3 regions of the Streptomyces rectiviolaceus genome follow, and region 1 is predicted to be linked to each of the others. Evidence: riboswitches for the same ligand, from Rfam matches in the RefSeq annotation. Region 1 holds a riboswitch; each other region holds the start of a gene.
The links. A riboswitch is a leader RNA that binds a small molecule or an ion and turns the genes downstream of it on or off. The one in region 1 is predicted to bind cyclic di-AMP.

Region 1 (10,190 bases):
CGCGCCTCCGGCTGCGCCCTCTCCCTCTGAGTCCGTCAATCCCTCGGAGTCCGTCTCTCCCTCGGAGTCCGCCTCACCGCTGTCCTGCTCGAACTCCAGGGCCACGGCGGCGAGTTCCTGGAGGTTCTCGATGCGCGTCTCGTCCTGCGGGTCGGTCGATGCCTGCAACTCGGCCAGATACCCGGTCCGTTCGAGCACGGCCTCCAGGACGACGGCAGGTCCCGCGCCGGACTCGACGATGGTCCGCAGCTCCTCCATCAGCACGTTGAAACGCTTGACGGCGTTCGCCGAGCGAGCCGCCATTCCGTACGCCTCGTCAACGCGCTTCAGCGCCTGCGGGAAGGAGATCTTCTCGCGCTGCGAGAGCGCGTCGATCATCGCCTCCGCGCGGTCGCCGATGCCCCTCTTGGGTACGTTCAGAATGCGCCGCAGCGGTACGGAGTCCTCCGGGTTGGCGAGCACCCGCAGATACGCGAGGACATCCCGGACCTCCTTGCGCTCGTAGAAGCGGACGCCGCCGACGACCTTGTAGGGCAGGCCGACACGGATGAAGATCTCTTCGAAGACACGGGACTGCGCGTTCGTCCGGTAGAAGATCGCGACGTCGCCCGCCTTCGCGTCGCCCGCGTCGGTGAGGCGGTCGATCTCGTCGGCGACGAACTGCGCCTCGTCGTGCTCGGTGTCGGCGACATAGCCGGTGATGCCCGCGCCCGCGCCCGCGTTGGTCCACAGGTTCTTGGGGCGGCGGCTTTCGTTGCGCTCGATGACGGCGTTGGCCGCGGTCAGGATCGTCTGCGTGGAGCGGTAGTTCTGCTCCAGGAGGATCGTCGTCGCGTCGGGGTAGTCCTCCTCGAACTGGAGGATGTTGCGGATCGTGGCGCCTCGGAAGGCGTAGATCGACTGGTCCGCGTCACCCACGACGCAGAGCTCGGCGGGGTCGTCCCCCTCGCCCCCTGCGGGGCCCACCAGCTCGCGCACCAGGGCGTACTGGGCGTGGTTGGTGTCCTGGTACTCATCGACCATCACGTGGCGGAAGCGGCGGCGGTAGTGCGCGGCGACGTCCGGGAACGCGCGGAACATGTTGACCGTCGTCATGATCAGGTCGTCGAAGTCGAGGGCGTTCGCCTCGCGCAGGCGCGACTGGTACATCGCGTACGCCTGGGCGAGGGTCCGCTCGAAGCCGTCGGCGGCCTGGCCCGCGAAGGTCTCCTCGTCGATCAGTTCGTTCTTCAGGTTCGAGATCTTGGCGCTGAAGGACTTCGGCGGGAACTTCTTCGGGTCGATGTCCAGGTCGCGGCAGACCAGCGCCATCAGCCGCTTGGAGTCGGCGGCGTCGTAGATCGAGAAGGAGGAGGTGAAGCCGATCGTCTTCGACTCGCGGCGCAGTATCCGCACGCACGCGCTGTGGAACGTCGACACCCACATCGCGTTGGCCCGCGGCCCGACGAGCTGCTCGACGCGCTCCTTCATCTCGCCCGCGGCCTTGTTCGTGAACGTGATCGCCAGGATCTGCCCCGGGTGCACGTGCCGCTCGGCCAGGAGATACGCGATGCGGTGCGTCAGGACGCGGGTCTTGCCGGAGCCGGCGCCCGCGACGATGAGCAGCGGGGAGTCCGCGTGCACGACGGCCGCGCGCTGGTTCTCGTTCAGTCCGTCGAGCAGGGCCGCCGGGTCGATCACGGGGCGCGGGGCGCCGCCGCGGTAGTGCGCGTCCCGGGGTGCGGGCGCGTCGAACTTCCCGTCGAACAGATCATCCGGAATGGGCTCCGGAGCACTGTCCTCGGGCGGCGGCGGGTGCTCTTCCTCCGAAGCCCGCGAGGGCTTGAGGTCCGCCAGGAAGCTGTCATCAAAGAGGCTGCTCATCGCCTCCCGAGTCTAGGCGGCCCCACTGACAACCCGCCCCGGGTTCCGGACACATCCATCTGTCTACGCCCCGCCCACGCCCGGTCACTCTCCGCCACGACACGGCGTGCCCGCGTCAAGAGCTTCGTAAAGTAACGAAAACGTATCGGGCATATCGAACATCAACCTTCACACGGGCCACACGAGTTGGCTAGCGTGCTCCGCGGGCCGCTCGTACTCCCACCGGCGAACCCGCCGGGAACGGGTGGCCTCCGCCGAGTTCGATCTCCTCGGAGCCGGGGACCCACGATGAACTTGGGGTGAATCGGTCCCGTACGAAGTACGGGACTGTAGGGCAACCTTCCGGAACCATCCGCCCGAACCCGACAGCTAACCCGGTAGGCGGTCTACGGAAGGAGTCGCCTCCCTTGGCGTCGCACCGCAAGCCGCGGACCCGCATTGCCGGCCTACGCGCCACTCCAGCCCTCGGCCTCACGACGGCAGCCCTCACCTCTGTGGCCCTCCTGTCGCAGAGCGCGCAGGCGGCACCGTCCGCGCCGCAGAAGCCCAGCCTCGAAGAGGTCCAGAAGAAGGTCGACGATCTCTACCACCAGGCGGGCGTGGCCACACAGAAGTACAACTCGGCCAAGGAGCGCACCGACAAGCAGCGCAAGAAGGTCGACACTCTCCTCGACGACGTGGCCCAGCGCACGGACAAGCTGAACGAGGCCCGCCAGGAGCTGGGCACGTTCGCCGCGGCGCAGTACCGCACCGGCGGCGTCTCCGAGACCGCCACGATGATGCTCGCCGACGACCCGCAGAGCTTCTTCGACCAGAACCACCTTTCGGACCGGCTGACCGCGCGCCAGAAGAAGGCGGTCGACGACTACCAGACGCAGCAGGCCTCGGCGACGAAGCAGCGTACGAAGGCCACCAAGAGCCTGGAGACGCTGAGCGACTCGCGGGACGAGCTCAAGACGAGCAAGCAGACCGTCCAGAAGAAGCTGGGCCAGGCGCGCACGATGCTCTCGGAGCTGACGGCCGAGGAAAAGGCGCGGCTCGCGGCGATCGAGAAGAAGAAGGAAGAAGAGGCCAAGCGCAAGGCCGCCGAGCTGGCCCGCAAGCAGGAGGCCGAGGCGGAGGCCAAGCGCAAGGCGGCGGAAGAGGCCGCGGCCAAGGAGCGCGAGAAGGAGCAGAACGACGGAGGCACGGAGACCCCGGACACGGGCTCCGGCTCCGGCACGGGCTCCGGCTCCGGCGACACGGACAGCGGCTACGCGACCAAGGCCGCGAAGGTCATCAACTTCGCGGAGGCGCAGATCGGCAAGCCGTACGTGTGGGGCGCCACCGGCCCCGACTCCTACGACTGCTCCGGGCTCACCCAGGACGCGTGGAAGGCCGCGGGGATCTCCCTGCCGCGTACGACGTGGGACCAGGTGAAGGTCGGCACGACCGTGAAGACCGCCGACGCCAAGCCGGGTGACCTGGTCTTCTTCTACGACGACATCAGCCACGTAGGGATCTACATCGGCGACGGCAAGATGATCCACGCCCCGAAGCCGGGCGCGAACGTCCGCGTCGAGTCGATCTACTACATGCCGATCCACAGCGTGGTGCGGCCCGCTTAACCGTCACACGAGAAAGCGTCACACGAGAAAACGGCCCTCCACGCGCGCGTGGAGGGCCGTTTTCTCGTGTGACGGTTACGTCAGGTCCACAGCACCGCGATGAAGATGTTGGCGACGGTCAGCAGACCGACGGCTCCGAACATCCCCTTGTCCACCTTCTCCTCGTCCCGCTTCACATAGACCAGCGCGAGGATCACGATCAGGACGGCCATCTTGATGCCGATCTTGACGTTGTTGACCGGGTTGTCGTCCGCCTGGTTGAGACCCACCAGGATCACGCCCGTGACAAGCATCGTCAGCGCGCCGTGCAGCATCGCGGGGTTGAAACGGGCCGTGCCCTGGCCCATCTGCTTCATCTGAGTCAGGAAGCCGCCCAGGAGGGAGGCGATACCGATGATGTGCAGGCCGACGAAGAGGTGGGTGAGAACGTCCATGAGTCCGGAGCCTAGCCGGGGCCATATCACCGCTCCGTAGCCAGGTGGGCCACAAGCGCCGCATCGGTCACATGCCTACGCCAAGGGCTCCTGGCCCGGCAGATCACGCGGTCACATACGGTCACCGACGGCACACTTCCGTCAGTTGCGCACAATCCGTCACCAACCCGTGACGGCCAGGTTTAGCGTCCTTCGTCAGGTGACCGGCTCCCCACCGCCGCCCGGACCAGGGGCGGCAGTCGGACACCACCGCCGAGAATCCGGCGGCGGTCCGCTCCCCCTGTGCGGGCCGCCGCCGGAACCTTAAGGAGCCCTCTTCGTGGCAGCGCACCGCAAGCCCAGACAGCGCTCGCTCAGCGGCCATACGGCCCGTACCGCCGCCACCATCGCCCTCGCCGGGGCCGCCACTGCCACCGCCTTCGACGGGACAGGACACGCGGATCCGCGGCTCAGTCCGGCCGAGGTGAAGTCCAAGGTCGACGCGCTCTACCGCGAGGCGGAGATCGCCACCGAGAAGTACAACGGCGCCAAGGAGAAGGCCGAGAGCGCCGAGAAGTCCCTGGGCGAACTGCGCGACGAGGCGGCCCGCAAGACGGAGAAGCTCAACTCGGCGCGCGAGGGCCTCGGTTCGATCGCCACCGCGCAGTACCGCAGCGGCGGCATCGACCCGGCCGTCCAGCTCGCGCTCTCCTCCGACCCCGACCAGTACCTCGAGCGCGCCGCGCTCGCCGACCGGGCGGACAGCCGTCAGGCCGCCACCGTCACCGGCGTGCAGAAGCAGCTCCAGGAGATCGACCAGCTGCGCACCGAGGCCGACGACACCCTCACGCACCTCAAGTCCCGCCAGGCGGAGCTGAAGAAGCACAAGAAGACGGTCAACGGAAAGCTCGACGCGGCCAAGCGGCTGCTGTCCCAGCTCACCGGTGACCAGCGCGCGGATCTCACGGGCGACGGCGCGCAGGACAGGGCGTCCCGCGCCGCCGGCCGCGACGCCTCCCGGAACGTCCCGGCCGAGGCCCCCAACACCCGTGCCTCAGCAGCCGTCTCATACGCCTACAAGGCGCTCGGCAGCCCGTACGTATGGGGCGCCACCGGCCCCAACGCCTTCGACTGCTCGGGCCTCACCCAGGCCGCCTACCGCTCGGCGGGCGTCGACCTGCCGCGCACGACGTACGCGCAGATCGACACGGGCGAACGGGTCCCGCGCTCCCAACTCCAGCCCGGAGACCTGGTCTTCTTCTACCAGGGCATCAGCCATGTCGGCCTCTACGTGGGCAACGGCCAGATGATCCACGCCCCGAATCCGAGCGCGCCCGTACGCCTCGCGCCGATCAGCCAGATGCCGTTCGCGGGGGCCGCGCGGGTGGCGTGAGGGGCTTCGTGGCGCCACAGGTACTGTCAGGGCCATGCCCCGCCGTACGCTGCCGCCGCCTCCGCCACCTGCTTATCTGCGCACCTGGCCGGACCGGAACGCGCTGCTGTACGACCGCGGCATGGCGCTCGAAGAGCTGCGCAGACGAACCCTGGGCGTGCACCGGATCCTGCTGCTCTGGCTTTTCGCGTTCGGCTGCGTCATCGGCTGGGCGCTCCTGACGGTGCCGCTCGAGATGATCGAGGACCACGATCCGATGGCCTTCGTCATGGGCCCGGTCTGCGCGGTCCTGGGCCTCGGGGCCCTGGCTCCCTCGGTGTTCGGCGTCGTCGTCGGCATCCGCAGCGACCGCAAGGCCCGCGAACTCACCGACAGCTGGCTGGCGCTGGACGCCCACCCGGCATCGGACTCCGCTCTCCGCTCCCCCGGCCTGAGCCTGTGCTGGCTGCTCTCGTCCCTCCTCGGGTGCGCGCTCGGCCTGTGGGCGTCCTTCGCGGCCGCCGCCTACGCCGAACCGGGACGCGACTCGTACAGCGATGTCGCGCTCGGCATGGGAGCGGGCCTCATCCTGTGGGTCACGGGCCTCATCGGCGTCATCAAGGCGACGGGCCACTACCGCTGGGCGGTACGGAAGTTGGGCCCTGCCCCGGTCAGGAACGGCCGCTGAGCCCCGTCAGACCAACCGCCGCGCCGTCGCCCACCGCGTCAGCTCGTGCCGGTTGGACAGCTGGAGTTTCCTCAGCACCGCCGACACATGCGACTCGACCGTCTTCACGGAGATGAAGAGCTGCTTGGCGATCTCCTTGTACGCATACCCGCGCGCGATGAGCCGCAGCACCTCGCGCTCGCGCTGGGTGAGGCGGTCCAGGTCCTCGTCGACCGGGGGCGCGTCGGTCGACGCGAAGGCGTCGAGGACGAACCCGGCGAGACGCGGCGAGAACACCGCGTCGCCGTCCTGCACACGGAAGATGGAGTCGACCAGGTCGGTGCCGGTGATCGTCTTGGTGACGTAGCCACGGGCGCCGCCACGGATGACTCCGATGACGTCCTCGGCGGCGTCCGAGACGGAGAGCGCGAGGAACCGCACAGGGCGCTCGGCGTCGGACATCAACGGCGCGCAGCGGCGCAGTACTTCGACCCCGCCGCCGCCCGGAAGGTGCACGTCGAGGAGCACGACCTCGGGGCGCGTCGTCGTGATGACCGTGACCGCCTGGTCGACGTCCGCGGCCTCGCCGACGACCTCGACACCGGTGACCGGGGTCCTGCCGATCTCCGCCTGGACGCCCGTGCGGAACATCCGGTGGTCGTCGACGAGGACGACGCGCGCACGGCGGCTCTCCGGGTCACCGCCGACGGCAGCACCGGCCGCGCCGGCCGCATCGGCGGGCTGAGCCGATCCGGTCGCCCCGGCCGACGTGGTCGGTTCGGCCGCGGACGGCTCGGCCGCATCGTCCGACCCGCCCCTGGGCCCTACAGGCTCACTCGCGTCGCTCATGTCGTCGCCGTCCTCTCCATCTCCAGCTCGACTTCCGTGCCGCCCCCAGGCACCGCGCGCAGCCGCGCCGTGCCGCCGTTGCGCTGCATCCGGCCGATGATCGATTCTCGTACGCCCATGCGGTCGTCCGGCACGGAATCCAGATCGAAGCCGGGGCCACGGTCCCGGACGGACACGAACACCGTCTCCCCCTCGACTTCGGCGAAGACCTGCACCGCCCCGCCCTCGCCACCGTACTTGGCGGCGTTCACCATTGCTTCCCGCGCGGCCTGCGTCTGCGCCGTCACCCGGTCGTCGAGCGGGCAGTCGCCGACTATGACGACCTCGATGGGAACGCCGTGCTTGTCCTCCACCTCCGCGGCGTCGCGCCGGACCGCTTCGGCGAGGGTGTCGGGCTCGTCCGCCTCGTCCTTGCCCGTGCCCCCCGGTTTGTAGAGCCATTGGCGCAGGTCGCGCTCCTGGGCGCGGGCCAGGCGGCGCACCTCGGAGGCATTCTCGGCGTTGCGCTGGATCAGGGTCAGGGTGTGCAGGACCGAGTCGTGCACATGGGCGGCGACCTCCGCCCGCTCCTGGGCGCGGATGCGCATCAGCCTCTCCTCGGAGAGGTCCTGCATCATGCGCACGAGATAGGGGCCGGCGAGCAGCGCGACGCCGACGAGCACGGCGAGCGCGGCCTGCAGCACGGAGCTGAGGTGTGAGGTGGAGCCCTGCAGCACGACGATGCCGGAGACACCGGCGCCGACAAGCAGCACTCCGGCCCCGGCGCGGGCGATGGTCAGGGTGCGCCTGCGGCGGCCGACGGCCATCCAGCGGGCCCGGCGGGCGTTGTCGGCCTGGCGCCAGACCAGGGCTACACCGGCCGCGACGAGCAGGGTCGGGAAGAGATAGGCCTTGGTCGAGCTGCCCAGATCCACGTTTCCGACGAAGACCATGGCGACGATGACCATCGCGAGCAGCGCGACGAGCTGGCCCTTGTCCGGCTTGCGGGCCACGAGTCTGCGGCGCCCGTCGGACGCCGTCTCGGTGCTGACGGCTGAGGGTGGTCGCTGGGCGTCCACCCCGCCGACGCCCAGCGGCACGAAGAACCAGAACGCCGCGTACAGCAACGCGCCGAGCCCGTCCGCCATGAACAGGCCGACGAAGATCAGCCGCACCCAGACGACGGGCAGCCCGAGATGACCGGCCAGGCCGCGCGCGACACCGCCGAGCCAACGGCCGTCACCGCTGCGATAGAGCTTTCGCAGCGGCCGCTCGTCTTCGATGGATACTGCTGCGGCTTCCGGCATGTCTCCGATATTCACACGCGTACGCGGGCGAGGGCATCAGGGTCGGCCCCGAGACGTCCCTGATCTCCGGCCCGGACGGTTGAGCGTGGAGGTCAGGGCAGGGGCGTGTCAGGGGCGATCTCAGGGTTCGGCCAGGGTTGTCCCGACTGCCGCGGCGGCCTCCGGCCCGTCACCATGGACACATGACAGACGAGCAGCCCGCCGGGACGGGCCCGCAGGCCGCGCCGCGCGATCCTCTCTCCGCCACGGTGCAGGGGCCGGGCGGGCCGATGGCCGTGCGGGCGTTCCGCCGCGACCGGCGGCACAAAAAGCTGGGCGGCGTGTGCGCGGGGCTCGGTCAGCACTGCGACATGGATCCGGTGATCTTCCGGATCGGGCTCGCGCTCCTCTCCGTCACCAGCGGGCTCGGCCTTGTCTTTTACGGCTTCGCGTGGCTGCTCGTTCCCTTCGAGGACGAGGAGGAGAACGAGGCGCGCAGGCTCCTCTCCGGCCGGGTGGACGGCCAGGCCCTGACGGCCGTGCTCTTCGCGCTCGTCGGCTGCGGCGTCTTTCTCTCCTTGCTGAACAACGGCGGGGCGCTCACCTTCGCGGCCGTCCTCGCCCTGCTCCTCGCGGGCGCGGGGTACTGGTCGCAGCAGCGCGGCACGACCGACCCCGACCCGGTCGCGGCCCAGGCCGTGGCGGACGCCCCGCCCGAGGCGAAGGCGCCACCGGTGGCCGGTGCCCCTTCGTGGTGGCGGGACCCGATCGTCAAGGACGGTACGCACGACGGGATCTCGGGCTATTTCTGGGGGCCTGAGGGAGTGGCGGTCCAGTATCAGCCCGACCCTCCGCACGGGCGGCCACGCCGGCGGGCCCCCGAGACCGCCCCCCGGCCCAAACAGCGCGGTCCGCGCTGGATCGGCGGCTTCGTCTTCCTGGGAGCGCTGCTCGCCGGCGGTCTCGGCACCGGCCTCACGTGGGAGGAGCAGCCGCTCGGCACCAGCCTGCAGACCGGCCTCGCCCTCGCGCTCGGCGTGTTCGGCATCGGCATCGCTCTCAGCGCCTTCCTCGGGCGCACCGGCGTGGGCTCGATCGTGCTCGCCGTGATCACGGCAGGGCTCCTCGCGGGCACGGCCGCACTGCCCAAGGACATCAGCACCACCTGGGCGGAGACGGAGTGGAAACCGACGACGGTGGAGCAGGTCAAGCCCCAGTACGAACTGGGGTCGGGCGTCGGCACGCTCGACCTGACCCGCGCCGGTCCCGGCAAGGGCCGGACGCTGAGCACCAGTGCCGAGCTGGGAGCCGGGCAGATGAAGGTGATCGTGCCGAAGGGCAGCACGGTGAAGCTGCACGTGGAGGTGGGTGTCGGCGACATCCAGCTGCCGGACGACCGCAAGGGAGACGTGGACATCGCTCCGGGCAAGGAGAAGACGGTGACGCTGGACCCGCCCGCGGGCAGCAAGGACGGCGGCACGCTCGAGCTGCGCGTCGAAGTAGGCATCGGACAGGTGGAGGTGACCCGTGCTACGTCATGAGTTCCATCCCGGCAAGCTGGTCCTTGGCCTGTTCCTGCTGATAGCGGCCATCGCCTACGCGGGCGACGCGGGCGGCATCTGGGACACACCGTGGTTCGTGGCGTTCCCGCTCATGCTGGCGGGTCTGCTGCTCGGAGGCGCGGCGGCAGCCGTGTCCTACGGCATACGCGGCCGGCCCGCCGCCCGCACGGCGGACCGCGCCTCGGACCGCGCCTCGGACCACCCGGTCGACGACTCCAGGGACGCCTAGCGCCCCGAAGGTCCGGCCAGTGGCTCAGCCGAGTCCCGAAGCGTGCCTGCGTCGGGCGGCGATCATCGCGTCGAGCGAGAAGAGGGACGCCCCCGCGAGGATCAGCGGGAGCCAGGCCATCAGGTAGGCCAGGTCGTTGCCGTAGTAGTAGGGCTCGGTGGACCAGCTCACGGTCAGCCAGAGGCTGAGCGAGATCAGCGCACCGCCGAGCGCGGCGATCCGGGCGAACAGGCCGACGAGGGTGCCGATGCCGACGGCCAGCTCGCCGAGGGCGATGGCGTAGCCGAAACCGACGGGGCTCTTGAGGGAGAGGTCGACGAGGGCCGGGACGGCGGAGAGGTCGCGGACGCCTTCCATCATCTC
Region 2 (10,190 bases), on a different contig from region 1:
CAGAACTTCCGCCTTGGGCAGCACGCGTCGCAGCGGGACGACGACATGCCGAGGCGAAATGCTGCCGGCTGCGGCTTCGGGGAGGAAGGGCTGGTAGGTCATGTACGACCGGGGGTCGACGACCGTGACGGTCGCCTCTCCGTAGCGCATCTTCTTGAGGATGCGCCGAGCTGCGTACAGGCCTACGTACCCACCGCCTACTACGAGGATCCTGGGACGCTCCGTGGTGCTCATGCCATCGAGTATCCACCTGCCCGACGGGGGTCGCTCGTGCGCCCCTTCACAAGCATGGGTACACCCTCTGCTACACTTCGCCGCCCACGTGACGCAGGCCATAGCGCCCCAGGGGAACCACGCGCCTACCCGAGACGTTGTGCACCCCTTGTGAGCTGCCGCTCTGGCCTCCCGGGCGCAGTGGACCACCCGACCCGTCCACGCCCCGGACACCCTCACGAACCTTCACTGTCATGGGTCGCGGGGCGCTCTGGGATCACTTTTAGGGGTCCAGAACCCCTGAACATCGTCCAACCGAGCCGATTTCCTTGTGAAGAACTTCACGAAGTTTCCCGACGGCATGTCGCCGCCGGGCCCTTCGAGCCCCTCAACAGCCGCTCAGACGCTGTTTGACGCGCTCAGGCGATCGACCAGCCGATGCCGTCGAGGATGTCGTGCTCGCTGACGACGACCTCCCGGGCCCCGGTCCGATCCATGATCGACAGGAGTACGAGCGCGCCCGACACGATGACGTCCACGCGCCCCGGGTGCATCACCGGGATCGCGGCGCGCTCGTCGTGCGTGGACCGCGCCAGGCGTCCGACGATCTCGCTGACCTGTTCGTAGGAGATCCGGGAGTGGTGGATCGCCGCGGAGTCGTACGCGTCGAGGCCGAGCGCGATGGCGGCCACTGTCGTCACGGACCCCGCGAGCCCCACCAGGGTGCCCGCCTCACGGATCGGCACCGTCTGCTCGGCGAGGTCGAGCGCGGCCTCGATGTCGGCGCGGACGGCGTCGAGTTCGGCGGGCGCGGGCGGGTCGGTGCGGATGTGCCGCTCCGTGAGGCGCACGCAGCCGATGTCGACGGAGCGGGCGGCACGGACGTGGTCGTCGCCGACGACGAACTCCGTGGAGCCGCCGCCGATGTCGACGACGAGATAGGGCTTGGCGAGGTGGTCGCTCCCCGCCAGCTCCTTCGTCGCCCCCGTGAAGGAGAACTCGGCCTCCTGGTCACCGCTGATGACCTCCGGCTCGACGCCGAGGATGTCCAGGACGCCGCGTACGAAGTCGTCGCGGTTCTCGGCGTCGCGGGAAGCGGACGTCGCCACGAAGCGGAGGCGTTCCGCGCCGTGGGACTTGATGGCATCGGCGTACTCGCGGCAGGCCGCGAAGGTGCGGTCGAGTGCCTCGGGCGCGAGCCTGCCCGTCTTGTCCACGCCCTGGCCCAGGCGGACGATCGTCATCCTGCGGTCCAGGTCGACCAGTTCGCCGGTCGCGGGGTCGGCGTCCGCCACCAGGAGGCGGATCGAATTGGTGCCGCAGTCGATGGCGGCCACGCGGGTCACTTGGCGGGCTCCTGATCGGCGCACGGCACGACGCACGGTCCCTTGGCCCACCACTCCGGGAGCATCGCGATGGCCTCGTCACCGAGGGGGTTCACACCAGGGCCCGCGGCCAGCGAGTGGCCGACCAGGACGTGCAGGCACTTCACACGGTCGGGCATGCCGCCCGCGCTCGGGAAGCCCTCCAGGACCTCGATGGCGTCACGGCGCGCGATGTAGTCCTCGTGCGCCGCGCGGTACGCCGCGGCCAGCTCGGGGTCCGTCTTCAGCCGCTCCGACATCTCCTTCATGACGCCGTTGGCCTCAAGCGTGCCGATCGCGGAGGCGGCCCGCGGGCACGTCAGGTAGTACGTCGTCGGGAACGGCGTCCCGTCCGGAAGGCGCGGCGCCGTCTCGACGACGTCCGGCTGCCCGCACGGGCAGCGGTGGGCGATGGCCCGCAGGCCGCGCGGCGGACGGCCGAGCTGCTGCTTGAAGGCCTCGACGTCGGCGTCGGTGGGCTCGGTGCGCGGGGTGGTCGGCGGGGGCGTTTCCATGCCTGTCTTTCGATCGGTTCCGTAGAAGTTCTGCTGGGCTCGGACGTCAGAGGTCAGAGGTTCTGTCGAGCTCAGTCGTCGTCCGGGCGGTCGGCCTTGTCGACGCCGTCCCAGACGTTCGAGTACCAGGGCCTGGCGGCCGCCCCCTGGTCGGTGCGCTGCTTCTTCGCCGCCTCGGGGTCGATCACCGTGTAGCCGGTCTCGCCCGGCATCACATAGTGCAGCCGGTCCCGGATGCGCTGCTCCGCGTACGAGTCGTCCCGCCAGCGGGCCTTCTCGTCCCGCAGCTTCTCGACGTTCGCGCGGCGCTCGGCCTGCTCCTGACGCTGCTCGGCGATCTCCGCGCGCTGGGAGACGTACTGCCTTATCGGGTAGGCGAGCGCGACGACCAAGGAGCAGAGCACGAGCGCGAGGAGCGCGGCGCGTCCCGTGAGCCGGGAGCGGCGCGCCTGACGCTTGGTCTGCGAGCGGTAGACACGCTCCGCGGTCTGCTCGCCGAGCAGCCGCAGCCTGGTCGCGGTGGAGAACCGGTCGCGGTCCTTCACGGCCATGTGTGCCGCCTCCCCGATACGTACGTACGTCCCCGCACACGGTACGGGACCGAGTACGGGGACGTAGGTAACTGCTCAGCGGAGCCGAGGCCCGGCGGCGATCAGCCCTTGAAGCGGGGGAACGCCGAACGGCCGGCGTAGACCGCGGCGTCGTCGAGGATCTCCTCGATGCGCAGGAGCTGGTTGTACTTGGCGACGCGCTCGGAGCGGGCCGGGGCGCCGGTCTTGATCTGGCCGCAGTTGGTGGCGACGGCGAGGTCGGCGATGGTGACGTCCTCGGTCTCACCGGAGCGGTGCGACATCATGCACTTGAAGCCGTTGCGCTGGGCCATCTCGACGGCGTCGAGGGTCTCGGTCAGCGAACCGATCTGGTTGACCTTCACCAGAAGGGCGTTGGCCGACTTCTCCTCGATGCCACGGGCCAGGCGCTCCGGGTTGGTGACGAACAGGTCGTCGCCCACGAGCTGGACCTTCTCGCCGAGCTTCTCGGTGATGGCGTTCCAGCCGGCCCAGTCGTCCTCGAACAGCGGGTCCTCGATGGAGACGAGGGGGTACGAGGCGACGAGCTCCTCGTAGTACTCGGTCATCTCGGCGGCCGAGCGGGACTTGCCCTCGAACTCGTACTTGCCGTCCTTGTAGAACTCGGACGCGGCGACGTCGAGCGCGAGCGCGATCTGCTCGCCGGGGACGTAACCGGCCTGCTTGACGGCCTCGAGGATGAGGTCGAGCGCGGCGCGGTTGGAGTCCAGGTTCGGGGCGAAGCCGCCCTCGTCGCCCAGGCCGGTGGAGAGGCCCTTGTCCTTCAGGACCTTCTTCAGCGTGTGGTAGACCTCGGTGCCCCAGCGCAGGGCCTCGGAGAACGACTCGGCGCCGATCGGCGCGATCATGAACTCCTGGATGTCGACGTTCGAGTCGGCGTGCGACCCGCCGTTCAGGATGTTCATCATCGGAACGGGCAGCAGGTGCGCGTTCGGGCCGCCGAGGTAGCGGAAGAGCGGCAGGTCGGAGGCCTCCGACGCGGCGTGCGCGACGGCGAGCGAGACGCCGAGGATGGCGTTGGCGCCGAGCGAGCCCTTGTTGTCGGTGGCGTCGAGGTCGAACATCGCCTGGTCGATCAGGCGCTGCTCGGTCGCGTCGTACCCGACGAGCTCCGGGCCGATCTGCTCGATGACGGCGAGGACGGCCTTCTCCACGCCCTTGCCCTGGTAACGGTTGGGGTCACCGTCACGGAGTTCGATGGCCTCGAAAGCACCGGTGGACGCACCGGACGGAACGGCGGCACGACCCGTGCTGCCGTCGTCGAGGCCGACCTCGACCTCGACCGTGGGGTTGCCTCGGGAGTCCAGGATTTCCCGGGCTACGACGACGTCGATGGACGGCACGAGCATCTCCTTCTGGGATGTGACGCGGGTACGCGGGGCGTTGGCCTCGCGGACACGAGCCTAACCGGCTCCCGGGCAAGAGCCAGCCGAGCGACCGCCCTGTGGACAAACCGAGAGCAAAAAGTTTCCGAACGGAACAAAAAACATGGAGGGGCAGCGGCGGGGCAGTGGCGGGGCAAAAGAACCCCGCCCCGGTGCGTACGGGGGATACGCGCACCGGGGCGGGGAGGGCAGCGCCCGAAGGGGCGCGGGGCTGTTACATATGCGGCTCCGCCGCGTGGGCGCGACAAGCCACGACGCACCCGCAGACGAGCAGGCCCCGCGAGGCGCCCCGCCAGAACTAGCTGAGGTGGAGCTGCTGGCCCGGGTAGATCATGTCGGCGTTGTCGATGATGTCGCCGTTGAGCTTGTACACCTTGTGCCAGCCGCCCTTGACGTCCTTGGCCTCGGCGATCTTGGAGAGGGTGTCACCCTTCTTGACCTTGTACTCGCCGTCGCCCTTCTTGACCTTCTTGCCGGTCGGGGTCTCGACGGTCTTCTTGGACTCGGTCTTCGGGGCGGCCTCGGCCTTCGGAGCGGCCTGCTGCGGCTGCTCGGTCTGGGCGCTGGGCTGGCTCTTGGGCTGCTCCTGGGTCTGCTGCGGGGCGCTCTCCTGCGCACCGCCACCCTCGTAGGAGGCGCTCGAGAGGCCGACGCCGCAGCTCGGCCAGGCACCCTTGCCCTGGCCCGCGAGGACCTTCTCGCCTATCTCGATCTGCTGGGCCTTGGAGGCCTTGTCGGCGGTGGGCGCGTACTTCGTGCCGCCGTACGCGGCCCAGGTGGACGACGAGAACTGCAGGCCGCCCGTGTAGCCGTTGCCGGTGTTGATGGACCAGTTGCCGCCCGACTCGCACTGGGCGACGGCGTCCCACTCGGAGCCGGTCGCGGCGGAGGCCGAGCCGGCCGCCATCAGCGGGGCGGCGACGGCGACACCGGTGACGCCGGCGAGCGTGGCGACGCGGGTGGCCTTGGACGGGCGGCGGTGCTTGCCCTTGCTGGAAAACAGCATGAGTGATCCCCTCACCGACGCCTGCGAGGTGAGCTGTCGGGTTCGGGCCGATGAAGTTGCCCGGCCGCGCTTCCTGAGCGCGACTTAACCCCTAGCCGTTCCCGTCCGTTCTCTGCTCGCTCTCGCGATGCTGAACGGCCGGGCCCGGCGGAAACCTTGGTTCCCCCGCTCCTGCCTACGGCGCTTGCGCGACGACTGTTCCCGAACGGCCAATTGGCAGGACTCGGCGTACCGACCGACGGGGCCCGCTGTGGCGAGCGGTCACGACCGTAGTCATGCCAACGGCCGAATTCCAAAGACGATCAGGGCTTCTGAGACCCATGTCTCACTTGCGCCAATTGGGACATCGAGCGCAAAGCGACTCGCCAACTACCCCTACTTTTCGCCCAAATCGAGGCTCTGACCGGGAAGGATGAGATCGGGGTCGGAGCCGACCGAGTTCTCGTTCTCCTCGTACAGCTCGGCCCACCCGCCCTTCACGTCGAGGTCGTCGGCGATGACCGAGAGGTTGTCTCCGGAGCGGACCGTGTACGTCCCGTCGGAGCCGTCCTTCTGACGCTCGTCGCCACGGGATGCGTGCCGGCCCGAGCCCTCGCGAGAGGTGCCGTCGGACGGCTTGTCGTCCGCGCTGTCACCGCGGTGGCGGCCCTCGCCCTCACCGGCGGAGGGGGTGGGGGTGGCGGAAGTGCCGTCGTCCTGCCCGGACTTGCCCGGGTCGGTCGAGTCGCCGGACTCGCCCGACTCGCCCGAGTTGCCGGACTCGTCGTGATTCTTGTCTCGCGTCTCGTCGTCGGCGTCGGGCTTCTCGGAGGGCTCCTCAGAGGACTTCTCGGAGTCCGATGGCTCCTCCGAAGGCTCAGTGCTGTCCGAGGGATCGGCCGACTCGCTCGGCGACGTGCTCGGCTCGTTCGGCTCACTGGGCTCGGCGGGTTCGGTGGACTCCGACGGCCCATCAGAAGGAATCGTCGTGATCGGAGCGCCCGGGTCGACGTCGGCGTCGGCGCCGTCCTGGGTGAGACCGGCGATCGGCGCGCAGCTCGGCCAGGCATCGGGGCCCTGGTCGTCAAGGACCTGCTCGGCGACGGATATCTGCTGCGAGCGGCTGGCCTGATCGGCGCTCGGCGCGTAGTCGAGGCCGCCGTACTCCTCCCAGACCTGCTGCGAGAACTGGAGCCCGCCGTAGTACCCGTTGCCCGCGTCCGCGCTCCAGGATCCGCCGCTCTCGCACTCCGCGAGCTTGTCCCACGTGGCGGTGTCCGCCGCGCTCGCACTGGTGGCGCCGAGCAGCGGGATGGCGATGGCCGATCCTGCGACTCCTGCCGCGACGATCAGGGCCGGGGCTTGGCGGGGGCGTCGGTGACGACCATTGCCGGAGAGCATGCGGTTGCCTTTCGCGTGACTGGAGCGACGACTGCGGCACGGGATGCCGAGTCGTCGGTGAACGTAGCTGCACTCGAACGCTTGTCACAAGTCGATGCAGCGGAGATCACGTGAAAGTCACAGTCCTGACGGGCCGTCAGCTAAACGTCGTTCCAGGCGCCGAATATTTGCTCTGCTGTGCGGGTGTGAACTCCACGGGCAGCGTGCGGAGTCCGCGCATGATGAGCCCGCCGCGCCATCTCAAATCACCAGGTTCCACCGCGAGCCGCAGGTCAGGGAGGCGCCGCAGAAGAGTCGCGAGGGCGGCCTGGCCTTCGAGCCTGGCGAGCGGTGCGCCGAGACAGTAATGAATGCCATGGCCGTAGCCGAGGTGTTGGTTGTCGCGGCGGGAGAGGTCGAGCGTGTCCGGCCGGTCGAAGCGTTCGGGGTCACGATCAGCGGCGGCGAGGACCACGAGGACGGGGTCGCCGGCGGCGATGTCCTCCCCTCCGATGGTCAGCGGCTCGGTGGCGAACCGCCAGGTGGCGAGTTCGACGGGACCGTCGAAGCGCAGCAGCTCCTCGATGCCGGTCTCCAGGAGCCCGGTGTCGCCGCCGTCCCCGAGGGATTCCTGGAGCCGCTCACGCTGCTCGGGGTGGGTGAGGAGGGCGTACGTGCCGTTCCCGATGAGGTTGACTGTGGTCTCGAAGCCGGCGAAGAGAAGGATGAAGGCCATCGCGGCGGCCTCGTTCTCGGTGAGGTGCTCACCGTGGTCCGAGGCGCGGATCAGCCCGGAGATGAGGTCGTCGCCGGGTTCCAGGCGCTTGCGGTGGATCAGCTCGGCGAGGTACCCGCGCATCTTCTTCACGGACCGGGCTACCCCTCCCCTGGGCCCTCCCCCGTGGCGGATCATCATCCCCGCCCAGTCGCGGAAGTCGTCCTGGTCCTCGCGGGGTACGCCGAGCAGGTCGCAGATGGCGTAGATGGGGAGCGGGAAGGCGAAGTCGTGGATGAGGTCGGCCTCCCCCTTCTCCACGAACTGGTCGATGAGCCGGTCGGTCAACTCCTGCACGCGGGGCGCGAACTCGGCGACGCGGCGGGGCGTGAAGGCCTTGGAGACGAGGCGCCGAAGCCGTGTGTGGTCCGGCGGGTCGATGTTGAGCAGATGCGTCATCAGGTTCGCGCTGCGCTCACCCGGGATGCCGGTCTTGCTCTTCGCGTGCGCGGGCTCGCCGTGATGGGCCGGGTTCTTGCTGAGCCGCTGGTCGGCGAGTGCCTGCTTGGCATCGACGTACCGGGTGACCAGCCAAGCCTCCACGCCACTGGGGAGCCGGGTCTTGTGCACGGGGGCGTGCTCGCGGAGCCAGGCGTAGGCGGGGTAGGGGTCGGTGGCGAACTCCCATGTGAAGAGCTCTGGCCCCTGGGCCTCGGGCGGGGTGGGAGCCCCTGCCGGGCAGGCTGCGGGGGTGTCCCCTGCGGGGGTGGGCGGCTGGTCTTGCATGGGTCGACCGTATCCGGCGGTCTGCGGCGTTCCTCCCCTGGCTGGTTCAGCGCCATGCTGGCCCGAGGCCTTGCGCACCGTCATCACCGGCTCCGCCGAGTTCGTCCTCAAACGCCGGACAGGCTGAAATCCCCAGCCCCAGCCCCACACCACCCCGAAGCCCCGCGCACCCCCATCACCGGCTCCGCCGAGCTCGTCCTCAAACGCCGGACAGGCTGAAATCCCCAGCCCCACACCGCCCCGAAGCCCCGCGCACCGCCGAGGCTGAGATCCCCTAAGCCCCAGGTCCCTCCGCAGCCAGCACCGCATCCCGATAAGCCCGCGCCGCACCCCGCAGCGCCGCCTCCGGATCCACGCCTTCCGCCTCGGCCCGCAGGGCGAGCGCAAGGAGTTCGTAGCCGACGCCCTCCCCGGAGGGGATGGACACCTCAAGGCCTGCCGTCCGCACCCGTGAAGCCAGCTTCGCTGCCAGGGCGAGGCCCGGCTGGCCGAGGGGGATTCCCTCCGTCAGTGATGAGCGCTGCTTCTCCTGCGCCTTCGTGCGGAGCCAGTGCGCCTTCACGTCCTCGGGAGTGTCCGCCGAGTCGTCGCCGAAGATGTGCGGGTGGCGGTGGATCAGTTTCTCGATGATCGTGGCTGCCACGTCGTCCACGGAGAAGGGGGAGTCCTCGTCCTCCTCCGCGATGCGGGCGTGGAAGACCACCTGGAGCAGGACATCGCCCAGCTCCTCCCGCAGTTCCTCCCGGTCGCCGTCCTCGATCGCCTCGACCAGTTCGTACGCCTCCTCGATCCCGTACTTCGCCAGGCCCTTGTGCGTCTGCTGGGAGGACCACGGGCACTCGACCCGGATCCGGTCCATGACCTGGACGAGGTCCAGGAGCCGCGCGCCCGGCAGGTCGTACGACGCCGGGAGCAGTTCCAGGTCCGGCATCGACACGCGGCCCGAGCCCGCGAGCCTCGCAAGGCCGTCCGTCAGGGTCCGGTCGCCCTCGGCCGTGGCGATGATCAGGATGGTGCGGTCGCCCGCGCATGCCGTCACCAGGTCCTGGGCCGTGGGTGATGCCTGGTCCACCCGCACGCCCGCCTCGCGCAGATACGGCAGCTGGGGGTGGGTCGCGTCGGCGCACAGGACCTCGTCGGCCCCGTGCAGGGCCTGCCACGCGGGCCAGGAGAGCAGGCCGGGGGCCACCCGGTGGCTGGTGGTGAGGAGGATGACGCGGCCGGGGGCGTCGGCCGTGGGCGTGGTTTCGTTCACCCGTCGAACGTAACCCACGGCACCGACAGCCCCCTTCCTACGTCCGTTACGCCTGCTTGGGGGCCGCCGCGTCGTCCGCGGACACCTCACGCACCCACGGCGTCTTCGTGTCCGCGCGCTTGCTCTTCTCCACGTCCCACGTGCCGTACCGCGGGTTCAGGTCCACGTCCAGCTTCTTGGAGGCCTTGGAGAGTTCCTTCCAGAAGACCGCCTGACCCTCCGGGGCGTTCATGTCCGCGCCCAGTTTCTTCGCCAGCTTCTGCGCCTCGATCTCCGTACGGAGGCTGTCCTCGAGGCGGGACGGAGCGACGCTGTACTGCTGGAGCCAGCCCTGTTCGAGGGCCTTCTTGCCGCCCGCCTGCTGTTCCAGGCCCGCTCTCATCGTCTGGATGTCGCGGCGCGAGACGTCGACACCGGCGTCGGCCGCGGCCTGGTGCAGGACCTTGTCCAGGACCATCGTGTGCAGCGTGCTGCGGGTGAGGCCGCCGGTCTTGGCGATGGCCTGCTCGTACTGCTGCTCGTCCGGGATCGCGGCGCGTTGCGCGTCGCGCACCTCGTTCACCCGGCCCTCCAGCTGCGAGACCGTGATCCGGTCGTTGCCCACGACGGCCGCGGCGCCCGGATGCGCCTCGCTGCCGCAGGCCGTGAGGAGGGGGGCCGCGGCGATGGCCGCGGTGGAGAGGGCGAGCGCGGTGCGACGACGACGGCGGTGCAAGTGAGCCTCCCGAGGAGATTGTGCGGCGGTGCACAAAGTCTTGCGATGATCGATGTTAGGGAGTGGCCGGTCTCTCGGCCACCTATTCGACCAACGATTCTCGAAGAGTTGGGGCACCGGTCGGGGCACCCTCGCGCCGAGCCGTCACTACCCGCGCACTTGTCCTAGCCACTGCAACGTACGCCGGATCTCCGCGGGGAACGGATGGCCGACGCCGTGCATCCGCTCGGCGTCCAGGAGCAGCCGCGCCAGCGTGTCGTGCGCCGCCACCCGGTCGCCGAGGGCAA
Region 3 (10,190 bases), on a different contig from region 1:
CGGCAGTGCTGCTCCACCCCACCAACCACCGCATCGTTGCCTCCACAGGCTGTGGACAACCAGTGCATCGAGAACTGGGGTCCCATGCTGCCACGAAGGAGGCGCGCGGGAGTGGCTACGGGGGTGCTCGCGCTCCCCTTAATCTGCCCCGGGGGAGCGGTACTTGAAGGGCACGACCACGCCCTTCTCCTTGCGCGGGGGTGCGGCACCCCCGCCTCACCCCGCCCTCACCCGGCCTCCGGAGAGGCGATTTTCAGCCAAATCACCGGATGGCGTTCACGTGACGGAACCGTAAATGGCAACACACAGTCCGGGAGGCGTCATTCGCCCCCCGGACTGGTCCGCCGCCCGCGGGGATGGAGGCGGCGGTGTCCCCCAGCCCGCTGACTCCAGCGCAGCGGGCCGACCCACGCACCATCCATGGAAGCGCTCCCCTTATGGCCGGTGAAGAGCGCACACGCAGGCGCACGGCCACACACCCGGAGCACACCCCGGCACTCCCCCGCTTCCCTACCGGCAACAATCTCGCCATACGGAACTACGCCTCTTAACGCTTGGGATTCGGCGAACTACGCTGTGTGTGCTGATGTTTTCGCGGAGGCATATACCTGGGGGCTCGGCCAAATGCTCTTGCGGCCGAGGTTCCGGGCCACGGCGGTCGTAGTCGCGGACGCCGCTGTCCCTGGGGGAACGCAGCACGCATGCCGCGCGGTCAAGCCATCGCGGCAGCCGTCTGTGTCGAGGGGTGGCGCATGTCCAGGGAGCAACGCGGGCCGAACGAAAAACTCGGCACCGTTCTCGCCCTCGCGGGAATCAGCAATGCGGGACTCGCGCGCCGGGTCAACGACCTCGGCGCACAACGCGGGTTGACGCTTCGATACGACAAGACATCGGTGGCCCGGTGGGTGTCCAAGGGCATGGTGCCGCAAGGCGCTGCCCCGCACCTGATCGCCGCGGCCATCGGGCAGAAGCTCGGCCGCCCCGTCCCGCTGCACGAGATCGGGCTCGCGGACGCCGATCCCGCGCCTGAGGTGGGCCTTGCCTTCCCGCGTGACGTGGGCGCCGCGGTCAAGTCGGCGACCGAGCTCTACCGCCTCGATCTGGCGGGCAGGCGCGCGGGCAGCGGCGGCATCTGGCAGTCGCTCGCCGGATCCTTCGCCGTGAGCGCGTACGCCACGCCGGCCTCGCGCTGGCTGATAACCCCGGCCGACAGCTCGGTCGCCCGCGACGTCATCCTGGACGAGCCCCGCGAGATGGGGCACCCCGGTGACGGCGCCGACAGCGCGAACAGCGGGCAGCCGATGAAGGTCGGCCACAGTGACGTGGTGAAACTTCGGGAGGCCGCCGAGGACGCCCGCCGCTGGGACTCCAAGTACGGCGGCGGTGACTGGCGTTCGTCGATGGTCCCGGAGTGCCTGCGGGTCGAGGCGGCTCCCCTGCTGCTCGGCTCGTACTCGGACGAGGTGGGCCGCTCGCTCTTCGGGGCATCGGCCGAACTGACGCGCCTCGCCGGGTGGATGGCCTTCGACACCGGCCAGCAGGAGGCCGCCCAGCGCTATTACATCCAGGCCCTGCGCCTGGCCCGCGCGGCGGCCGACGTGCCCTTAGGCGGGTACGTCCTGGCCTCCATGTCCCTCCAGGCGACCTACCGCGGCTTCGGCGACGAGGGCGTCGACCTCGCGCAGGCGGCCCTGGAGCGCAACCGCGGCCTGGCCACCGCACGCACGATGAGCTTCTTCCGCCTCGTCGAGGCACGCGCACACGCGCGCGCCAACGACGCGCAGGCGGCGGGAGCGGCGCTGCGGGCGGCCGAGGGGTGGCTGGAGCGGGCCCGGGAGGGCGACAACGACCCGTCGTGGCTCGGTTTCTACGGATACGACCGCTTCGCGGCGGACGCCGCCGAGTGCTATCGCGACCTGAAGGCGCCCCGCCAGGTGCGGCGCTTCACGGAGCAGGCGCTCAAGCGGCCGACGGAGGAGTTCGTGCGCTCGCACGGGCTGCGCCTCGTGGTGTCGGCGGTCGCCGAGCTGGAGTCGGGGAACCTCGACGCGGCCTGCGAGCAGGGCACACGGGCTTTGGAGGTCGCGGGACGCATCTCGTCCGCGCGGACCACGGAGTACGTGAAGGACCTGCTGCACCGCCTGGAGCCGTACGGCGACGAGCCGCGGGTGGTGGAGCTGCGGGAGCGTGCGCGGCCGCTGCTCGTGGCCCCCGCGTAGTTCAGCGGGGTTCCTGTTGTGAGGTGCCCGGGATTCACGTTCAGGGCCCGAGATGTCTCCCCCTGCACCGCCGGAACGGCAACAGCATTTACGCACCCTGTAACCCTGCGGTCCTCGCCGGGTTTGAGGGCGTTGTCAGTGGCGCAGTGCACTATCGGTGTGGGAGGTGATGCGGGATGGTCCGGGCCTTGGCGTACGACTGCGATGTGCTGGTGATCGGCGGCGGGATCGTCGGTCTGTCGACGGCGTATGCCATCTCGCGCGGCGCCCCGGGGACGCGGGTCACCGTCCTGGAGAAGGAGCCGGGTCCCGCCCGGCACCAGACGGGACGCAACAGCGGGGTGATCCACAGCGGGATCTACTACCGCCCCGGCTCCCTGAAGGCGCGGTACGCGGTGCGTGGCGCCGCCGAGATGATCAAGTTCTGCGCGGAGTACGGCATCGCGCACGAGGTCACAGGCAAGCTGATCGTCGCCACGGAGCGCTCCGAGCTGCCCCGCCTGCACGCACTCGTCCAGCGCGGCAGGGAGAACGGCATTCCGGTGCGTGAGCTGGGCCCCGCGCAGATCGCCGAGTACGAACCGGAGGTGCGGGGGCTCGCCGCGATCCAGGTCGGGACGACGGGCATCTGTGACTACGGCTCGGTGGCGGAGCGCCTGGCGGACGCTTCCGGGGCCGATGTGCGGTACGGGGCGGAGGTCGTCCGCATCGACCGGCGCGCGGCCCTCGGGGTGGCCGTTCGCACGGCCGACGGTTCGGTGGTGCGGGCAAAGGTCCTGGTCAACTGCGCGGGGCTGCAGTGCGACCGGGTGGCGATGCTGGCGGGCGACGACCCCGGGATGCGGATCGTGCCCTTCCGCGGGGAGTACTTCGACCTGGCGCGGCCCGAGCTGGTGCGGGGCCTGGTGTATCCGGTGCCGGACCCGGCATTCCCCTTCCTGGGGGTGCATCTGACGCGGGGCATCGGGGGCGGGGTCCATGTGGGGCCCAACGCGGTGCCGGCGCTGGCCCGTGAGGGGTACGGATGGGGTGTGGTGCGGCCGCTGGAGGTGGCGGGGACGCTGGGCTGGCCGGGGGCCTGGCGGATGGCTGGGCGGCACTGGCGGTACGGGGCGGGGGAGCTTCGGCGCTCCTTCTCCAAGGGGGCGTTCACCTCGGCGGTGCGGAGGCTGCTGCCTGCGGTGACTCCGGATGATCTGGTGGCTGCGGATGCGGGGGTGCGGGCGCAGGCCGTCTTGCGTGACGGGACGCTGGTGGATGACTTCCTCATCCGGGAGGGGGTGCGGGCCGTGCATGTCCTGAACGCGCCTTCGCCTGCGGCGACGGCTTCGCTGCCGATTGGGCGGGCTGTGGCCCGGCGGGTGCTTGGGTTGCTGTGAGGGCGGTCCCTGCGGGGCTTTCCCCAACCCCACCCCTTCCCGGCTGTATCTATTGGCGGCTTCGCCGCGCAGGGGCTCCGCCCCAGACCCCGTACAAGATGTCCTCAAACGCCGGACGGGCTGAACTATCAGCCCGTCCGGCGTTTGAGGACGAACTCGGCGGAGCCGGTGATGACGGCAGCCAAGGCCCCCGCGCCAGATAAAATCCCCCCACTGTGTCTGAGTCGAACCCCGCCCCCGAGCGCCCCCACGCCCCCCGCCCGAAGGGCGAACCCCGTTTCCCCCACGGCCCCGCGCCCGACCCCGCCGGGTCGCACTTCGAGCGGCGGATCCGGAGTTTCCAGCCCCGCAGGAGCCGGGTGACCGCGGGCCAAGCGGACGCGCTCCAGCGGCTGTGGCCCAAGTGGGGTCTCGACATCGACGGGCAGCGGACCCTCGACCTCGCCGAACTGTTCGGCGGCGAGCGTCCCGTCGTACTGGAGATCGGGTTCGGCATGGGCGAGGCCACCGCCCAGATGGCAGCCGACGATCCGGACACCGGCATCCTCGCCGTGGACGTGCACACCCCCGGCCAGGGAAATCTCCTCGGCCTCGCCGAGCGGAACGGCCTCGAGAACATCCGCGTCGCGAACGGCGACGCCGTGATCCTGCTCCGCGAAATGCTCACGCCCGCCTCCCTCGACGGCCTCCGCGTCTACTTCCCCGACCCCTGGCCCAAGGCCCGCCACCACAAGCGCCGCATCATCCAGCCCGACTTCCTCGACCTCGCCGCTCCCCGCCTCAAGCCCGGCGCCGTGCTGCACTGCGCGACCGACTGGGAGCCGTACGCCGAGCAGATGCTCGATGTGCTCACCGCGCACCCCGAGTTCGAGAACACCCAGGCCGACGGCGGGTACGCGCCCCGTCCCTCCTTCCGCCCCCTCACCCGGTTCGAGGGCCAGGGCCTGGACAAGGGGCACGTGGTCCATGACCTGCTGTTCCGCCGTACACCCAGCCAGAACAGCCAGGAAGCCTGAGATACCGGACAGGATCCCTGCGATACCGGCCACGGGGCCTGAGACACCGTCGCGGGCCACCCCCGTCCCTCGTTAGGGTCAACGGGTGGCCACCCGTTCTCCGTACCCGCACCCGATGCCCCCCGCCGGGCCCGCCGGGCTGCGGCACGCTCGCTGGTGGCAGCGGCGGGCGATACGCGCGGCCGCCCTGGTCACGCTGCTCGCCCTGTCCGGCCTGGTGATCCTGGCCCTGGTCAGGGAACAGACCGGCACCGAAGGCTTCCTGGTCGGGCTCGGCCTCGCGACGCTGCCCGTGCCGCTCCTGGTGGCCGCCTTCCGCTGGCTGCAGCGGGTCCAGCCGGGCCCCTGGCGGAATCTGCTCTTCGCCTTCGCCTGGGGCGCCTGCGCCGCCGCCCTCATAGCGATCGTCGCGAACAGCTTCGCGACCCGCTGGATAGCCACCGCCACGGCCGACCCCACCAGCGCGGACACCCTCGGCGCGACGGTCATAGCGCCGATCGTCGAGGAGAGCGCGAAGGCCGTGGCCGTGCTGCTCGTCTTCCTCTTCCGCAGACGGGAGTTCACCGGCATCGTCGACGGCGTGGTGATCGCCGGAGTGACCGCCACCGGCTTCGCCTTCACCGAGAACATCCTCTATCTCGGCAGCGCCTTCGGCACCGACCAGCTCAACGGCGGGACCGGACTCGCGTCCGTGACGGCGGCGACCTTCTTCGTACGCGTCGTGATGTCGCCCTTCGCGCACCCGCTCTTCACCGTGCTCACCGGCATCGGCTTCGGCATCGCCGCGCTCAGCGCGGAGCGCCAGAACTGGCGCCGCGTCCTGCTCCCGGTCGGCGGACTCCTCCTGGCGATGGGCCTGCACGCCCTGTGGAACGGCTCGGCGGTCTTCGGGGACTACGGCTTCTTCGCCGTGTACGCGCTCTTCATGCTGCCCGCCTTCGGCCTGCTCACCTGGCTGGTCATCTGGATCAGACAGCGCGGCCTGCGCATCGTGCGGGCCGAACTGCCCGCGTACGCACTCGCGGGCTGGCTCACCGCACCCGAGCCGTACGCCCTGGGCACCATGCGCGCCCGCACGCTGGCCCGCGACTACGCCTCCTACACGCAGGGCAAGGCCGCGGCGCGCACGGTCGCCCAGTACGAGACGTACGCGACGTCTCTCGCGCTCCTGCGGCACCGGGGGCGCAAGGGCCGCGCGGGCGCCGACTTCGTCGTACGGGAGCGGGAGTTGCTGCACGCGCTGTGGGAGCGCCGCGAGGCGGCACGGCCCGCCCTCGCGTACGCGGCGCGCGCGACGGCACCGGTGTTCGTACCGATGCCGCCGCCGTACGGATACCAGCAGCCGTACGGATATCAACAGCCGTACCAGCAGCCCTACCCGCAGCAACAGCAGCAGCCGCCGTACGGATATCCGTACGGCCGCCCGGCGATGCCCTACCCCGCGTACAACCCCTACCGCGGCTAGGCGGAAGCCGCCGTCAGCGCCGACACCTCGGCCTCCGTCAGCTCCAGCTCCCCCACCGCGAGCAGCGCGGGCAGCTGTTCGACCGTACGGGCCAACGCGATCGGCGCGGCCACCGTCGGCTGCGCCGCGAGCCACGCGAGGGCCACGGTCGCGAGCTCGGCGCCGCGCGCCTGGGCGACCTCGTCGAGGGCGGCGAGCACGCGCAGACCGCGGTCGGTGTCCAGGTGCTTGCCCGCGCCCTGGGCCCGCGCGCTGTCGACCGCCGCACCCGGGCGGTACTTGCCGGTCAGGAAGCCGGAGGCGAGCGCGTAGTACGGGACGGCGGCCAGGCCGGAGCGCGATGCGACCTGCTCCAGCGTGCCCTCGTACGTGTCGCGCGAGACGAGGTTGTAGTGCGGCTGCAGCACCGAGTAGCGCGCGAGGCCCTCGCGGTCGGAGAAGTCGAGGAACTCCTGGAGCCGGTCGGCGGTCACGTTGGACGCGGCGATGGCGCGCACCTTGCCGGACGTCACCAGGTCGTCGAGCGCGGTGATGATCTCCTCGACGGAGACCGTCGGGTCGTCGTAGTGCGTGTAGAAGAGGTCGATGTAGTCGGTGCGCAGGCGGCGCAGCGACTCCTCGACACCGGACTTGATGGTGTTCGCGGACAGGCCCTTGAAGTCGGGGTGGGCGCCGACCTTGGTGGCGAGCACGACGTCGGAGCGGTTGCCGCGCGCGGCGAGCCAGTTGCCGATGACGGTCTCGGACTCGCCGCCCTTGTTGCCGGGCGCCCAGGCCGAGTAGACGTCGGCGGTGTCGATGAAGTTGCCGCCCGCGGCGGTGTAGGCGTCGAGCACGGTGAAGGACTGCGCCTCGTCGGCCGTCCAGCCGAAGACGTTGCCGCCCAGTGCGAGCGGGAAGACCTCGAGGTCGGACGAACCAAGCTTGCGGAGAGAAGTCATACGGGACTCAACGCCCTTACGGATCGCGGAATTCCGTACAGCGGGATGCCGGTTCCGATCAGTGGGGCATCCGCTCGGGGAGAACCGGTGAGCGGGCGCCCTTGACCGGCAGCCCTGACGTCGGGGGGTTGCCGCCAGGACCGCCGGGGTTCTGGGGCTGCGTCAGAGGGACTGGCCCTTGCCGCGCAGCCACGCCGCCGGATCGACCCCGGTGGAGTCGCCGCCCGGGTGGACCTCCAGGTGGAGGTGCGCGCCGGTGACGTTGCCGGTGGCGCCGACGCGGCCGATGGTCTCGCCGGTGGTGACCTTCTGGCCGACGCTGACGTTCATCGAGGACTGGTGGCAGAACCAGATCTCGGTGCCGTCGTCGAGCTCAAGGACCGTGCGGTAGCCGTACGCCCCCGCCCAGCCGGCCTCCTTGATGGTGCCGGAGTGGATGGCCTTGATGGGCGTGCCCGTGGGAGCCGCGAAGTCCAGGCCGGTGTGGTAGCCGGAGGACCACATGGAGCCGGGCTGACCGAAGGTGCCGGTGAGCGTGTACGAGCCGACGGGGAGGGTGAAGCTCTTGGCGAGCTTGGCCAGGCGCTCCGCCTCGGCCTTGCGCTTGGCCTCCGCCTCGGCCTTCTTCTTCGCGGCGGCCTTCTCGGCGGCGATCTTCTTCTCGGCCGCGGTCTGCTTGGCGGCGGCCTGGGCGGCGGCTTCCTTGACGGCGGCTTCTTCGGCCGCCTTCTGGACCGCGTCGTCCGCCTGGTCCTGCTGGTTCTCGGCCTGCTCCATGATGCGGGCCCGCAGTGCCTCGCCCGCGTCCGTGGTGCCCTGCTCGGCGTCGGCGGTGCTGATGCCGGCGGCGCTCAGGGGCGCGGCGGCGGTCGTCACGCCGTTGTCCGCGGAACCGGAGCCGGAGCCGGAGTCGGAGGAGTCGTCGGATATCAAAGACCCCACGCCGGGAAGCGACTTGGCCTCCGGCAGCGAGTCCGTGACGGCCGAGAGGTCCGGCATCTCGATGGAGACCGGGGGCTTTCCGCCCTGCGCGGTGGCGATGCCGCCCGCGCCGACGGCGGCGATGACGCCTACGCCGAGAACAGTGGAGCTGCGGGCGAGCCCGCCACCGCCCCGCTTGTGGACGCGGTGCCTGCCGCGGACGGGACGGATGGACTCCTCGGTGGGATTCCATTCCTCCCAGGAACTGTCGTCGTACCCACCGAAGTCGTCGTCATTCGGTACGTACACGCCTTGGGGGGCAGGGCGGTTGGACGCCACTGGGGCGCACTCCTTTCCTTCCTTCTCGCCTACCGGGTTAGCTGACGGGTTCGGAGCAGGAAGGTCTCCTACGAACATCTGGCACGGATGCACAGATGCCCGATTCACCCCAATTAGTGGTTCCCCGGCTCCCTTTCGGGATTAGGCGCGTGCGCGCGGAGCCGACTCGAGTGACGGCTGGGACGACCGCGCTGCGTTATCGAACGTTAATAGACGGCAGGGTCGTATTCCAAGCCGTTCCGACTGATCGTTAACGACTTTGGCCTGCACTTAACGGGACACGGGGGTTCGGAACGGGGCGAGTTGACCCCACTTCTTCACACACCGGAGCTTCACATCTCCTTGACAGTACGTCAGTTGTTATGCGGAGTGGTGTCCTTCAGTCACGGCCGGTGACATCGGAGCCCGCGTCGGTCCAGCCGTCGGCCCCGGCGCCCCCGGTATCGCCCCCGGTATCGCCCCCGGTATCCCCAGCCATCAACGGCCGCCGCACCGCGAGCAACGCCATGTCGTCGGTCGTCCCGCCCCCGGTGTGCCGCCGCACTTCCTCGGTGAGCGTGGCCAGGAGCGCGTCCGGGCCGTTGGGCCCCGGAAAGATGCGGCCGCCGAGCCGCGCGGCCGGGTTGTAGAACTCGCCCCGGACGTCACGCGCCTCCGAGAGCCCGTCGGTGTAGAGCAGCAGCATCGCCCCCGGCGGGAACTCCGTCTCGTCCGCACGGTCCGGCCAGGCACCCAGGTCGCCCATCCCGAGCGGCAGCGCGGGCTCGGTGGCGGACAGCACGCACAGCCGTCCGTCGCCGCGCAGGAGCAGGGGCCCGGGGTGCCCGCGATTGACGAGGCGTACGAGACCGTCGCCGTGCGGGATCTCCGCGAGCACGGCGGTGGTGAACCCTTCGAAGGCGTCGAGCCCGTCGCGCCGCGTGCCCTCACGCGCGAGGGCCCGCTCCAGGCGCTGCGCCACGGCCTCCAGGGTGGCCTCCTGCTCGGCGGCCTCCCGGAACGCCCCGATGACGACGGCGACGGCCGCCACCGCGCCTATGCCCTTGCCGCGTACGTCGCCGACGATGACGCGTACGCCGTACGGGGTGTCCTGCACGGCGTACAGATCACCCCCGATGAACGCGTCGGCCTCCGCCGCCTCGTACCGCGCCGCGACATCGAGCCCGCCGATCCGGTGGTCCGGCTGCGGCAGCACGGCGCGCTGGGCCGCCTCGGCGATGGTGCGGGCGGAGGCGAGCTGTTCGTCGCTGCGGCGTACGACGCGGTTGATGACGACGGCGAGCACGGCGACGGTGGCCACCGTGATCAGTTCGGTGATCGCCTCGACGTCGGCGGTGGTGCTGCTCTTGAAGTGCAGGGCGAGCACGGCGGCGCAGGACCCCGCCCCGATGAGGGCGGTGGTGATCAGCGAGTAGAAGGGGGCCGCGATGAGCGGGGCGGCGGTGAAGAGGGGCGCGGCGGTGAACGCGGGTGGGGTCGAGATGTCGTAGACGACCCCGACGACGATGAGCAGCAGGGGCAGGGCCCGCACGAGAGCCCGCTCATGCCGGACATCGGGACTCTTGCCCCCGCCGCTTCCTCCTCGCTGCCCCACCGGTCTTCTCCTGCCGAATTCCGCGGCCAGGACCAGACCCATGACCACGTTCATCCAGGGTTCCCGGAGCGGTGGCGCGGGGCGACCCGTGTGGGCCGACAGAGTGACGGGGGAAAACACCGAAGGCCCGGATCCATTTTCTGGATCCGGGCCTTCGGTCTTTAGTAGCGGGGACAGGATTTGAACCTGCGACCTCTGGGTTATGAGCCCAGCGAGCTACCGAGCTGCTCCACCCCGCGCCGTTGAATGCAACTCTACGCCATCAGGCGGAGTGAAAGCGAACCGGCTGAGGAGCAGCCGGAATGCAGCCGGAAAA

Region 2: linked by a shared signal. The riboswitch ahead of ABD378_RS23355 (transglycosylase family protein) and the one ahead of ABD378_RS17645 (C40 family peptidase) in region 1 are both predicted to bind cyclic di-AMP.
Region 3: linked by a shared signal. The riboswitch ahead of ABD378_RS19055 (M23 family metallopeptidase) and the one ahead of ABD378_RS17645 (C40 family peptidase) in region 1 are both predicted to bind cyclic di-AMP.

What each region holds. Positions count from the first base shown of each region.
Region 1 covers NZ_BAAAUG010000057.1:19,440-29,629, forward strand. The annotation lists gene pcrA (DNA helicase PcrA) at 1-1,863, opposite strand, end outside; cyclic di-AMP (ydaO/yuaA leader) riboswitch at 2,106-2,262, shown strand; gene ABD378_RS17645 (C40 family peptidase) at 2,271-3,470, shown strand; gene ABD378_RS17650 (hypothetical protein) at 3,551-3,904, opposite strand; gene ABD378_RS17655 (C40 family peptidase) at 4,224-5,276, shown strand; gene ABD378_RS17660 (hypothetical protein) at 5,311-5,943, shown strand; gene ABD378_RS17665 (LuxR C-terminal-related transcriptional regulator) at 5,950-6,771, opposite strand; gene ABD378_RS17670 (ATP-binding protein) at 6,768-8,057, opposite strand; gene ABD378_RS17675 (PspC domain-containing protein) at 8,240-9,577, shown strand; gene ABD378_RS17680 (hypothetical protein) at 9,564-9,827, shown strand; gene ABD378_RS17685 (DoxX family protein) at 9,852-10,190, opposite strand, start outside.
Region 2 covers NZ_BAAAUG010000083.1:20,446-30,635, forward strand. The annotation lists gene ABD378_RS23330 (NAD(P)/FAD-dependent oxidoreductase) at 1-234, opposite strand, end outside; gene ABD378_RS23335 (Ppx/GppA phosphatase family protein) at 633-1,559, opposite strand; gene ABD378_RS23340 (DUF501 domain-containing protein) at 1,556-2,092, opposite strand; gene ABD378_RS23345 (FtsB family cell division protein) at 2,164-2,643, opposite strand; gene eno (phosphopyruvate hydratase) at 2,745-4,031, opposite strand; gene ABD378_RS23355 (transglycosylase family protein) at 4,366-5,073, opposite strand; cyclic di-AMP (ydaO/yuaA leader) riboswitch at 5,077-5,266, opposite strand; gene ABD378_RS23360 (transglycosylase family protein) at 5,449-6,453, opposite strand; gene ABD378_RS23365 (cytochrome P450 family protein) at 6,590-7,933, opposite strand; gene ABD378_RS23370 (nucleoside triphosphate pyrophosphohydrolase) at 8,208-9,188, opposite strand; gene ABD378_RS23375 (SurA N-terminal domain-containing protein) at 9,235-9,903, opposite strand; gene ABD378_RS23380 (serine/threonine-protein kinase) at 10,051-10,190, opposite strand, start outside.
Region 3 covers NZ_BAAAUG010000064.1:6,238-16,427, forward strand. The annotation lists gene ABD378_RS19025 (asparagine synthase-related protein) at 1-34, opposite strand, end outside; gene ABD378_RS19030 (NsdA family TPR-like regulatory protein) at 753-2,219, shown strand; gene lhgO (L-2-hydroxyglutarate oxidase) at 2,396-3,598, shown strand; gene trmB (tRNA (guanosine(46)-N7)-methyltransferase TrmB) at 3,814-4,614, shown strand; gene ABD378_RS19045 (PrsW family intramembrane metalloprotease) at 4,700-6,079, shown strand; gene ABD378_RS19050 (aldo/keto reductase) at 6,076-7,020, opposite strand; gene ABD378_RS19055 (M23 family metallopeptidase) at 7,183-8,280, opposite strand; cyclic di-AMP (ydaO/yuaA leader) riboswitch at 8,292-8,438, opposite strand; gene ABD378_RS19060 (PP2C family protein-serine/threonine phosphatase) at 8,660-9,928, opposite strand; tRNA gene ABD378_RS19065 (tRNA-Met) at 10,040-10,113, opposite strand.